Regions from separate parts of the Thermosinus carboxydivorans Nor1 genome, predicted to be linked through region 2. Evidence: riboswitches for the same ligand, from Rfam matches in the RefSeq annotation. Region 2 holds a riboswitch; the other holds the start of a gene.
The links. A riboswitch is a leader RNA that binds a small molecule or an ion and turns the genes downstream of it on or off. The one in region 2 is predicted to bind molybdenum cofactor.
Positions count from the first base shown of each region.

Region 1: it holds a riboswitch for molybdenum cofactor, as region 2 does, so the genes downstream of both, TCARDRAFT_RS01965 (molybdate transporter family protein) here and TCARDRAFT_RS09760 (aldehyde ferredoxin oxidoreductase family protein) in region 2, are expected to answer to the same signal.

Region 1 covers NZ_AAWL01000002.1:81,150-85,562, forward strand. Annotated here, with positions in the region: gene TCARDRAFT_RS01950 (sigma-54-dependent Fis family transcriptional regulator) at 1-1,162, opposite strand, end outside; gene nrdD (anaerobic ribonucleoside-triphosphate reductase) at 1,341-1,622, shown strand; gene TCARDRAFT_RS01960 (YqaA family protein) at 1,670-2,251, opposite strand; molybdenum cofactor riboswitch at 2,431-2,565, shown strand; gene TCARDRAFT_RS01965 (molybdate transporter family protein) at 2,605-3,765, shown strand; gene ilvD (dihydroxy-acid dehydratase) at 3,939-4,413, shown strand, end outside.
Region 2 covers NZ_AAWL01000013.1:41,300-45,712, forward strand. Annotated here, with positions in the region: gene mobB (molybdopterin-guanine dinucleotide biosynthesis protein B) at 1-249, shown strand, start outside; gene moaA (GTP 3',8-cyclase MoaA) at 304-1,278, shown strand; molybdenum cofactor riboswitch at 1,362-1,471, shown strand; gene TCARDRAFT_RS09760 (aldehyde ferredoxin oxidoreductase family protein) at 1,507-3,228, shown strand; gene TCARDRAFT_RS09765 (hypothetical protein) at 3,358-3,552, shown strand; gene TCARDRAFT_RS09770 (molybdopterin molybdotransferase MoeA) at 3,558-4,413, shown strand, end outside.

The DNA.
Region 1 (4,413 bases), on a different contig from region 2:
GGGGGCTGGCCTGGTGAATGCCATGGGCCAGCCGCTGCTTGCCGGTGCCGGGTTCGCCCTGCAACAAGACGTGGCCATGGCCGCGGGCCACCCGGGTGGCCTTTTCTTTAAGGGAGACGACCGCCGGCGCCTCGCCGACAATGCTCGCCAAGCTGTAGCGGGCCGTATACCCGGCCGCATGGGCCACCATGGTGCGCAAATCCTCGATCGGCATGGACACGGCGACCACACTGACTACCTGGCCATCACGCTCGAGCGGCACCACGGTCGTGATATCCTCGTAAGTCTTTTGCGGCGTGATCCAGGTGACTTCCTTGTTATAGGACGGGATACCGAGAAAGCCCTTGTAGAGCGGCGTGTGGCGGTAGTTGAGGACCACATCGCTTAAGTTAGGTGGCTCGCCGGTCTGCCCCTGTGGCGTTATTACCGACAGGCGGCTTTGGCCCAGGCGGTTGGTGTAAGCCACTTCGCCGCCAGGCAGGATATGGTATACGGCCAGCGGCACCGCATCCAAGATGGTCCGTTTGACGGCCAGGCGCCGCTCCAGCCGCAGGTAATTTTCCATGGCGTATTTCATAGTCAGCAGCAAAGACATTACCGCCCCGTAGGGGATCTCCTCTTGCTGCACCGAAACAAGCGTAAGAACATATTCGAGCTCGCCCTCCGGCATGACCGGTGCCGAGCAAGCGTCACCGGTCTGACACTCGGCAATCCACATCTCCGGTCCAAATAAGAGAAAGGGCGTTTGATGCCGGTAAGCGATACTGATGCTTGATGTCCCGATGTCCGCCTCGGTCAGCCGCGCCCCCTCCAGTTCGCCCGGCGTCATTTGGAAGAAGGGCAGGGCGTAACTTTTTAGGGCGTAGCATTCCTGATCCAAGAGTAGCAAGCTCAGGTTGTAGACATTAAAATGCTCCCGGATTTCCCGGAAGAGGCCGTCCAAATACGCGATAGCCACGCGGTGCCGCTCCCGCCGCCTGGCTAGTTCCTGCTTGTCCAGTTTTTTGAGCGGCGGCATGCGGTCAGTAGGCACCCCCGCCGCCCGACTGCGCTGCCACGACTCGGCCACCCAGGGGTGGACGTTAGGGTCTAGTTCTCCTTGTCTAACAAATTTATGGTAATAGGTTTGCAGTTTTTCTTTGCTGCGCCGCTCGCGAATCATTGCCCCTACCTCCTAACATATTTAAATATGCGTAAAAGAGCAAAATTTGTCTGTAAAGATATTATACCCGTTTCTTCTTTTCCCCTGCTCGCCGCAGCGCCACGGAAAAGAGAAATTCATTCTTTACCAATATTAATTCTTGATATATAATAAAAATAAAAAACTGGAGGGACTTACCATGGAAAACCTGGTAATCCATGGCGTGACTGTCACCGCCGACCCGTCGCTGACCACCGCCGAAATCACTGCTTTGGTCGAAGAAGAAATTAAACTCTGGCAGGGTAAAAACAAAATCCTTGGCAGGGTGGAACTTTCCTTAGACGGCGACAGTATCGTGGTGCGGGCCGTAGAAAAATCGCCGATCCGCCGCGTCCGCCGCATTACCGGCTACCTGAGTAGTCTGGAAAACTTCAACGATGCCAAGCGGGCCGAATGTGAGGCACGCGTCACCCATAGCTAGCAAAAACCCTGTAGCATCTTAGTTTTGCTACAGGGTTTTGTCCTATTTTATTCCGTCGGCGGAGTCGGCGCACCTGCTGACCGCAGCCGCCTGATGAGCACGCCCGCAACAATTACGACCGCGCAAATGACAAGGACGGTGTCGTCGGAATACTTTTTTATCAGGTCAATGGCCTGCGGCCCATAGTAGTAAATGAGCACCCCTTCCAGCAGGAAGCGTTTGGCCCGGCCAAAAGCGGAAGCAAGGAGAAAGACGCCAAAACTTATCCGGAAAACGCCGGCGCTGATGCTTACAAATTTATACGGAATGGGCGCCAGCGCCGCCAAAATAATCGCCCAGGGGCCATACGCCTCAGTCCAGCGCCGGATGGCAGCAATGTGCCGCTCTGGTACGATCCGTTTAATCAGCACTGCCCCATACCGGCCGCCGAGAAAATAGCCGATAACGCCGCCGGCTACCGACGCCGCCGTGGCCGCCATGGCGTAAACAATGGCTTTGTCCGGCGCGGCAAGCGCGAGCGGAATAAGCAAAAGGTCAGGGAGGACTGGCGAAATAAACGATTCGGTGAAAGACGCGATAACCAGCCCAATAAGGCCGTACTCTAAGAATAACTGCAGCAGCTGGTCCATACCCTTCCCTCCCTTCGCATGGCATTGACATAACCTAGCCGCCCGAGGCGAATCATTAATATGGTACCGGAAAAAACCGGCCGGTGTCAATGCATCTGCCAACAAGCGGCAAATTTATCACCGTTAAATTTTTCCATAACTCATTGTTTTTGCGTCTTTCCCCGCGCTATAATAATACATATGGAATACGCCTTCGAGCCTGTCCGCCTAAAGGTAGCGTCCCATGGCAGACTGGCCTGGGCCCGACGCCCACGGGGTATAGTTGGAAACGGCTATGCCTTCCCAGTTTGAAAAGGAGGTAGACAAATGATTAGCGTTTGGTTTACTACCCAGGGCAGGAGGAGCCTAAAGTCATGCGGCTAAACCGGTTTGAACTGGCCGGCAGCCTGGCTGACATCGGCGTCCTCCTGCCGCTTGTCGTTGCCCTGGCCGCCACAAGTGGCATTAACCCCTTCATTGCGCTCTTGGCCTGCGGGCTCTTTTATCTCGTGACAGGGCTGTATTACCGCGTGCCCGTTCCCGTGCAGCCCCTGAAAGTGTTCTGCACCGTAGCGCTGGCCGCAAGGCTTGCCCCGGAGATAATCCACGCCGGGGCGCTGCTCATTGGTTTTTTGTTCCTGGCGCTATCCATGCCGACCGTGATGCAGGCTATAAAAAAGCTCTTTCCCCTGCCGGTGATCCGCGGCATCCAGCTGGGCACCGGCCTGCTGCTGGTCGACAGCGGCATTAAGCTGTTCAAAACCCCTCAGGTCATTATCGGCGGACCGGCAGAAACGGTGGCGTTGTTCGGAATGACTTTGCCAGCCAGCCTGCTGTTAGGCATCGTCTTTACCGGCCTCTTGCTTATAGCCATGCCGCACCCCAAATATCCGGCCGCCCTTCTCGTAGTGACCGCCGGCGCCGCATTAGCTATTCTGTTCGGCGCCCGACTGACGCCCGCCAATCCGGCTACCTTTAGTCTGCCGGAACTCCCTGCCACTTCTGCCTTTCTCCAGGCCTTTTGGCTGCTCGTGCTGCCCCAAATTCCGCTCAGCCTTGGCAACGCCATCATTGCCACGGAAAACACGCTCAAAACCTATTTTGCCGGGCAGGCCGACCGGGTTAAAGCCAACCGGCTGGCCTTCGGCATGGGCCTTTTCAACCTGCTGGCCGGCTTGGCCGGCGGTATCCCCTGCTGCCACGGCTGCGGCGGCGTCACCGCCCATTACCGCTTCGGCGCCCGGACGGGCATGGCTACTGTTTTGGCCGGCCTGTTTTACATCTTGCTAGCGGCAGCGGTGTATTACTTTGGCGTCTCGGTCTTCGCATTTTTCCCTTACCCTATATTGGGTGTACTGCTCATTTATGTCGGCATTGAACACGGCCTGCTCATTCAGGACGTCCAGTCCCGTCAGGACCTGGCGGTTGTTATCATTATTGCGGCGGTGACGATGGCGACCCGGGACATGACGGTTGCCTTTCTCACTGGCATCGCCTTTCGGCAGATTATCGTTGTCCGGCGCATTCTGGAATAGCTATAAGCAAGGGACCGAGTCCGCTAACCCAGGACCGGTCCCTTCGCTGTTTATCGCCAGTTTACTGTCGGACAGATGTTGCAGCGCCGGCCGAACAGGTATATAATTGGTATGGAAAATTCTTTTAAATTCGAATTGACAAAAAGAAAATTTACTTAAAAGGAGTAAGTACCTTGGCCAACAGGCTCAGCAGCTTTTCCCCCTATCAGCGAGCGATTGCCAAAGGCCATCTCTGTTCCTGCGGCACGGCTTACGCTGACCTCGATAAGCCCATTATCGCCGTCGTTAATTCGTGGAATGAAATTGTCCCCGGCCACGCCCACTTGCGCGACCTGGCCGCCCACGTCAAACAGGGCATTGCCGATGCCGGCGCCTTGCCGCTGGAATTTAGCACCATCGCCGTCTGCGATGGCATTACCCAAAGCCACAGTGGCATGAAATATGTGCTGCCCAGCCGCGAACTCATCGCCGATTCCATTGAAATCATGGTGCGCGGCCACGGCATCTTTGACGGCATGGTGCTGCTCGGCTCGTGCGATAAAGTAGTCCCGGCCATGCTTATGGCCGCCGCTCGCCTCAACATCCCGGCCATTATGCTCACCGGCGGGCCGATGGTCAACCGGATCAAACCCAAACAATCGAAAGCGG
Region 2 (4,413 bases):
ACGCTTGACGAAGTAGTGTCGTTCGTGGACGGTGTAGATATTATTTTTACCGAAGGTTATAAACGGGAAGGCAAACGCAAAATTGAGGTATTCCGCCAAGCCGTCTGCGACCGGCCTTTATGCAGCAAAGAAGAGCTGCTCGCCGTCGTATCCGACGTCGTCCTCTATGACGATGTGCCCCACTTCGGTCTTGATGACGCGGCGCCGCTGGCCGACTTTTTGGTCGCTCACGTTTTGATAAAGGGCTAGTGTATAGGCCAGGCAAAAGATTGCAAAAGGATTGTACTAACGGGAGGTGAGGTAATGCGCGACGGTTATAACCGCTCTATCGACTATCTTCGCATCTCCGTTACCGACCGCTGTAATTTCCGCTGCGCCTATTGCATGCCCCCTGACGGCGTAAAGCTGCTGGATCATGCCGATATTCTGGCGTACGAGGAAATACTGTATCTGATCAAAGTCTTTAACAAATACGGGGTGAACAAAATCCGCCTAACGGGCGGCGAGCCGCTGGTGCGCAAGGGTATTGTCGATTTTATTCGCGCGCTCAGCTCGCTCGGCATTATTGATGATTTGTCGCTGACGACCAATGGCAGCCTGCTTGCGGATATGGCTGAAGATCTCAAAGCCGCTGGACTTCACCGAGTCAATGTCAGCTTGGATACGGTCGATCCTGAGCGGTTTCGGCGCATCACCGGAAGTGGCAGTCTGGAGCGCACGCTGGCCGGGATTGAAAAAGCTATAACTATCGGCCTGCATCCCGTTAAAATTAACGTCGTTCTAACCAGTGCCTTTATGGACAGCGACCTGAGCTATTTTATCGAGATGGTTTACCGCTACCCTATTGCTGTCCGGTTTATTGAATATATGCCGATCGGCTACGACGGTACCGGGCCGGGAATGGCGCCGGCAGAGGTTAAAGACCGGTTGAATGCCGCCGGTCTGGGAATGCTGGAGCCGGCGACGGGCAGTATTGGCAATGGTCCGGCCAAATATTACCGCTTGCCGGGAGCCAAGGGTCTCTTTGGCTTCATCACCCCGATTACGGAACATTTCTGCGGCGCCTGCAACCGCATGCGGTTGACGGCCGACGGCAAGCTACGGCCTTGCCTCTTATCCAACCGGGAACTGGATCTCAAAACGCTGCTTAGGGCCGGGGCAAGCGAACAACAGCTCGGCGAAGTTTTTCTCCGGGCGCTGTCGGAAAAGCCGGCCGGGCATAATTTAGCCGCCGGGCAACCTAGCTTTCGTCGAAAAATGTCGCAAATTGGCGGATAAAAAATGTGCTGATTGGTAAAAGAGAGCAGGAATTTGCAAAAAATTGCCGTACTTTAGAAAATAACAAACGCATAATAATATAGGGTGAGAGTGAGTTCCGAGTTACCATTGCCGTCCAGGCGTGGTAAACGTAAGGGTATGGGGAGAAATCCCCATGCCTGCCAGTGCGCAAAGGAAGTCCGTAATGGACTTCTTTTTATTTTTTAATAATTTACAGGGAGGGGTTTGATGTTTTACCGTGTCAACATGGCTACTTTGACCATCACGCCGGAAGACGGGGCGGCCTATAAAGGGCTTGGCGGCCGGGCATTAACTTCGCGTATTGTTAGCGCCGAAGTGGATCCCAACGCTCATCCGCTCGGCAAACAGAACAAACTGGTATTTGCTACCGGACTGCTCTCTGGCACGGGTGCTCCGAATGCCGGCCGCATGTCGCTCGGGGCCAAGAGTCCGCTGACAGGCACCATCAAGGAGAGCAATGTCGGCGGCGCCATGGGCCACAAGCTGGGGCGGCTGGGAATTGAAGCCATTATCGTGGAAGACTTGCCCCAAGATGATAAAACTTACGTTCTCAAGGTTGACAAAGACGGTTTATCCCTTATCGAAATGCCCGAGCTCAAAGGGCTAAACATCTATGATGCCGTTGCCAAACTGCAGGCTAAGTTTGGGGAAAAAGTGGCGATCGGTGTTATCGGCACGGCCGGAGAAAACAAGATGGCCTCGGCTTGTGTTGGTTTCACCGACATGGAAGGGGCGCCCACCCGGCAAGCGGGCCGTGGCGGTCTTGGCGCGGTCATGGCCAGTAAAGGCCTTAAGGCGATTGTCGTTGACGACACAGGTGTAAACAAAGTTTCCTTTGCCGACGAAGCCGCCTTCCGGGCCGGAGCGAAAAAACTGGCCAATGCCCTGCTGAAACATCCCGTTACGTCGCAGGGTCTGCCTACCTATGGCACTGACGTTTTAGTTAATACCCTGAGCGAAGCCGGCGGCTTGCCAACCCGCAACTTTAGCGTTGGCCGTTTTGAGGGCGCCAACAATATCGGCGGCGAAACGCTGCATGCCATCTGCAAGGAGCGGGGCGGCAAAACCGGCCACGCTTGCTCGCCCGGGTGCATCATCCGCTGCTCGAATATTTATAAAGACGCGGCCGGAAATGTGGTAACCGGCGGTCTCGAATATGAGAGCTGCTGGTCATTGGGCGCCGATTGCGGCATTGATAATCTGGACGACATCGCCGTTCTTAACCGTATGTGCGACGATTATGGCGTTGACACCATCGAGATGGGTGTCACGCTGGGCGTAGCCATGGAAGCCGGCCTGGCTAAGTTTGGCGATGGCAAGGCGGCCATTGAACTGCTCAAGGAAGTAGGCAAAGCTAGCCCGCTCGGCCGTATTCTCGGCGCTGGCGCCGCCGTTACCGGCAAGGCCTTCGGCGTCAGACGCGTGCCGGTTGTAAAGGGTCAGGCCATTCCGGCCTATGACCCGCGGGCCGTCAAAGGTATCGGTGTAACTTACGCTACTACTACCATGGGGGCTGACCATACAGCCGGCTACGCCGTTGCCGCCAATATTCTCGGGGTAGGCGGCAAAGTGGATCCGCTCAGTCCAGCCGGCCAGGTCGAACTTTCGCGCAACCTGCAAATCGCAACATCTTTCCTGGATAGCACCGGCCTTTGTTTGTTTGTGGCCTTTGCCATCCTCGACATTCCCGAAGGGCTCGATGGTATTGTCGAAATGTGCAACGCCCGCTATGGCTGGAACAAGTCGCTTGATGATTATCTGGAACTGGGCAAGCAAGTCTTGCGCGACGAACGGGCGTTCAATAAAGCGGCGGGTTTCAACGACGATGCCGACGACCTGCCTGACTTTTTCCGCACCGAACCGCTGCCGCCGCACAATACCGTTTTTGATGTGCCGAAAGAGGAGCTTAAGTCGCTCTTTAACTTCTAATCCGTTAATAAATAAAAACCGGACCTGCCGTTGGGCAGGATCCGGTTTTTATTTTGTGTATTGGAGGAATAAAATGGAATTTGGTGAATTAATCATTATATTATCTTTAGTATACAGGAGGCTGGGTCAGTGCAAGAATTGCGGGAAGAACTGCTCAACAAAGTACGGGCAGCGGCGCCAGACGGGAAGCTGTCCTGTGCCGCTGCGCACGAATTGGCGCAAAGTGAGGGCGTGCCGCCGCTCGTTATTGGCAGGGCGGCCAACGTTTTAGGAATCAAAATTCGCGACTGCCAATTAGGGTGCTTTGGCGCCCGCAAGGAGTGAATGCCGTGGATTTCTTCAACTGCCAGACGCTGACCGAGGCGCGTCGGCTTGTTTTGGCCTACGCCGCTAGCGCTGACATCGGCAGCGAGATTGTGGAACTGGCCGCCGCGGCAGGGCGCATTGCTGCGGTTGATTGTCTTTGCCGCGAGGAGCTCCCGTCTTTTCCTCGGTCTACCGTAGACGGTTTTGCCGTGCGCAGTGCCGACACCTTTGCCGCCGGGGAAGGAATACCGGCGCTGCTAACCGTCATCGGCGAAGTTGCCATGGGACAGACTACGACCTTAGTCCTGGGCCCGGGGCAGGCGGCAGCCGTCCCGACAGGCGGCATGCTGCCCGGCAATGCTGATGCTGTCGTCATGCTGGAGCATACCGAGCGGGTGGATGACCGGACCTTGCTGGTAACCAAACCCGTTGCGCCCGGTGACAATAGTATTGCCCGCGGCGAAGATGCCATGCCCGGTGCCGTGTTGGTGCGGCAGGGACAGAAATTAACGCCCCTTGATATTGGGGTGTTAGCCGCCTGCGGTTTTGCCAAAGTAAGCGTTTACCGGCGGCTTAAAGTTGGGGTATTGTCCACCGGCGACGAAATTGTCGATGTATCTGTCTCCCCCCAGCCGGGTCAGGTGCGGGATATTAATTCGTACGCGTTAGCGGCCTTGCTGGAGTCAGCCGGTTATACCGCCGTACGTTATGGCATAATCGGCGATAACTACGCAAGTTTGCAGCTAAAGTTGGCTGAGGCGGCAGCCGCATGCGACGCCGTGTTGGTTTCCGGCGGCAGCTCGGTCGGAGCGCGGGATTATACGGTCAAAGCGATCGAAGCGTTAGGCGGTCCGGGGGTTTTGCTCCACGGGATTGCCG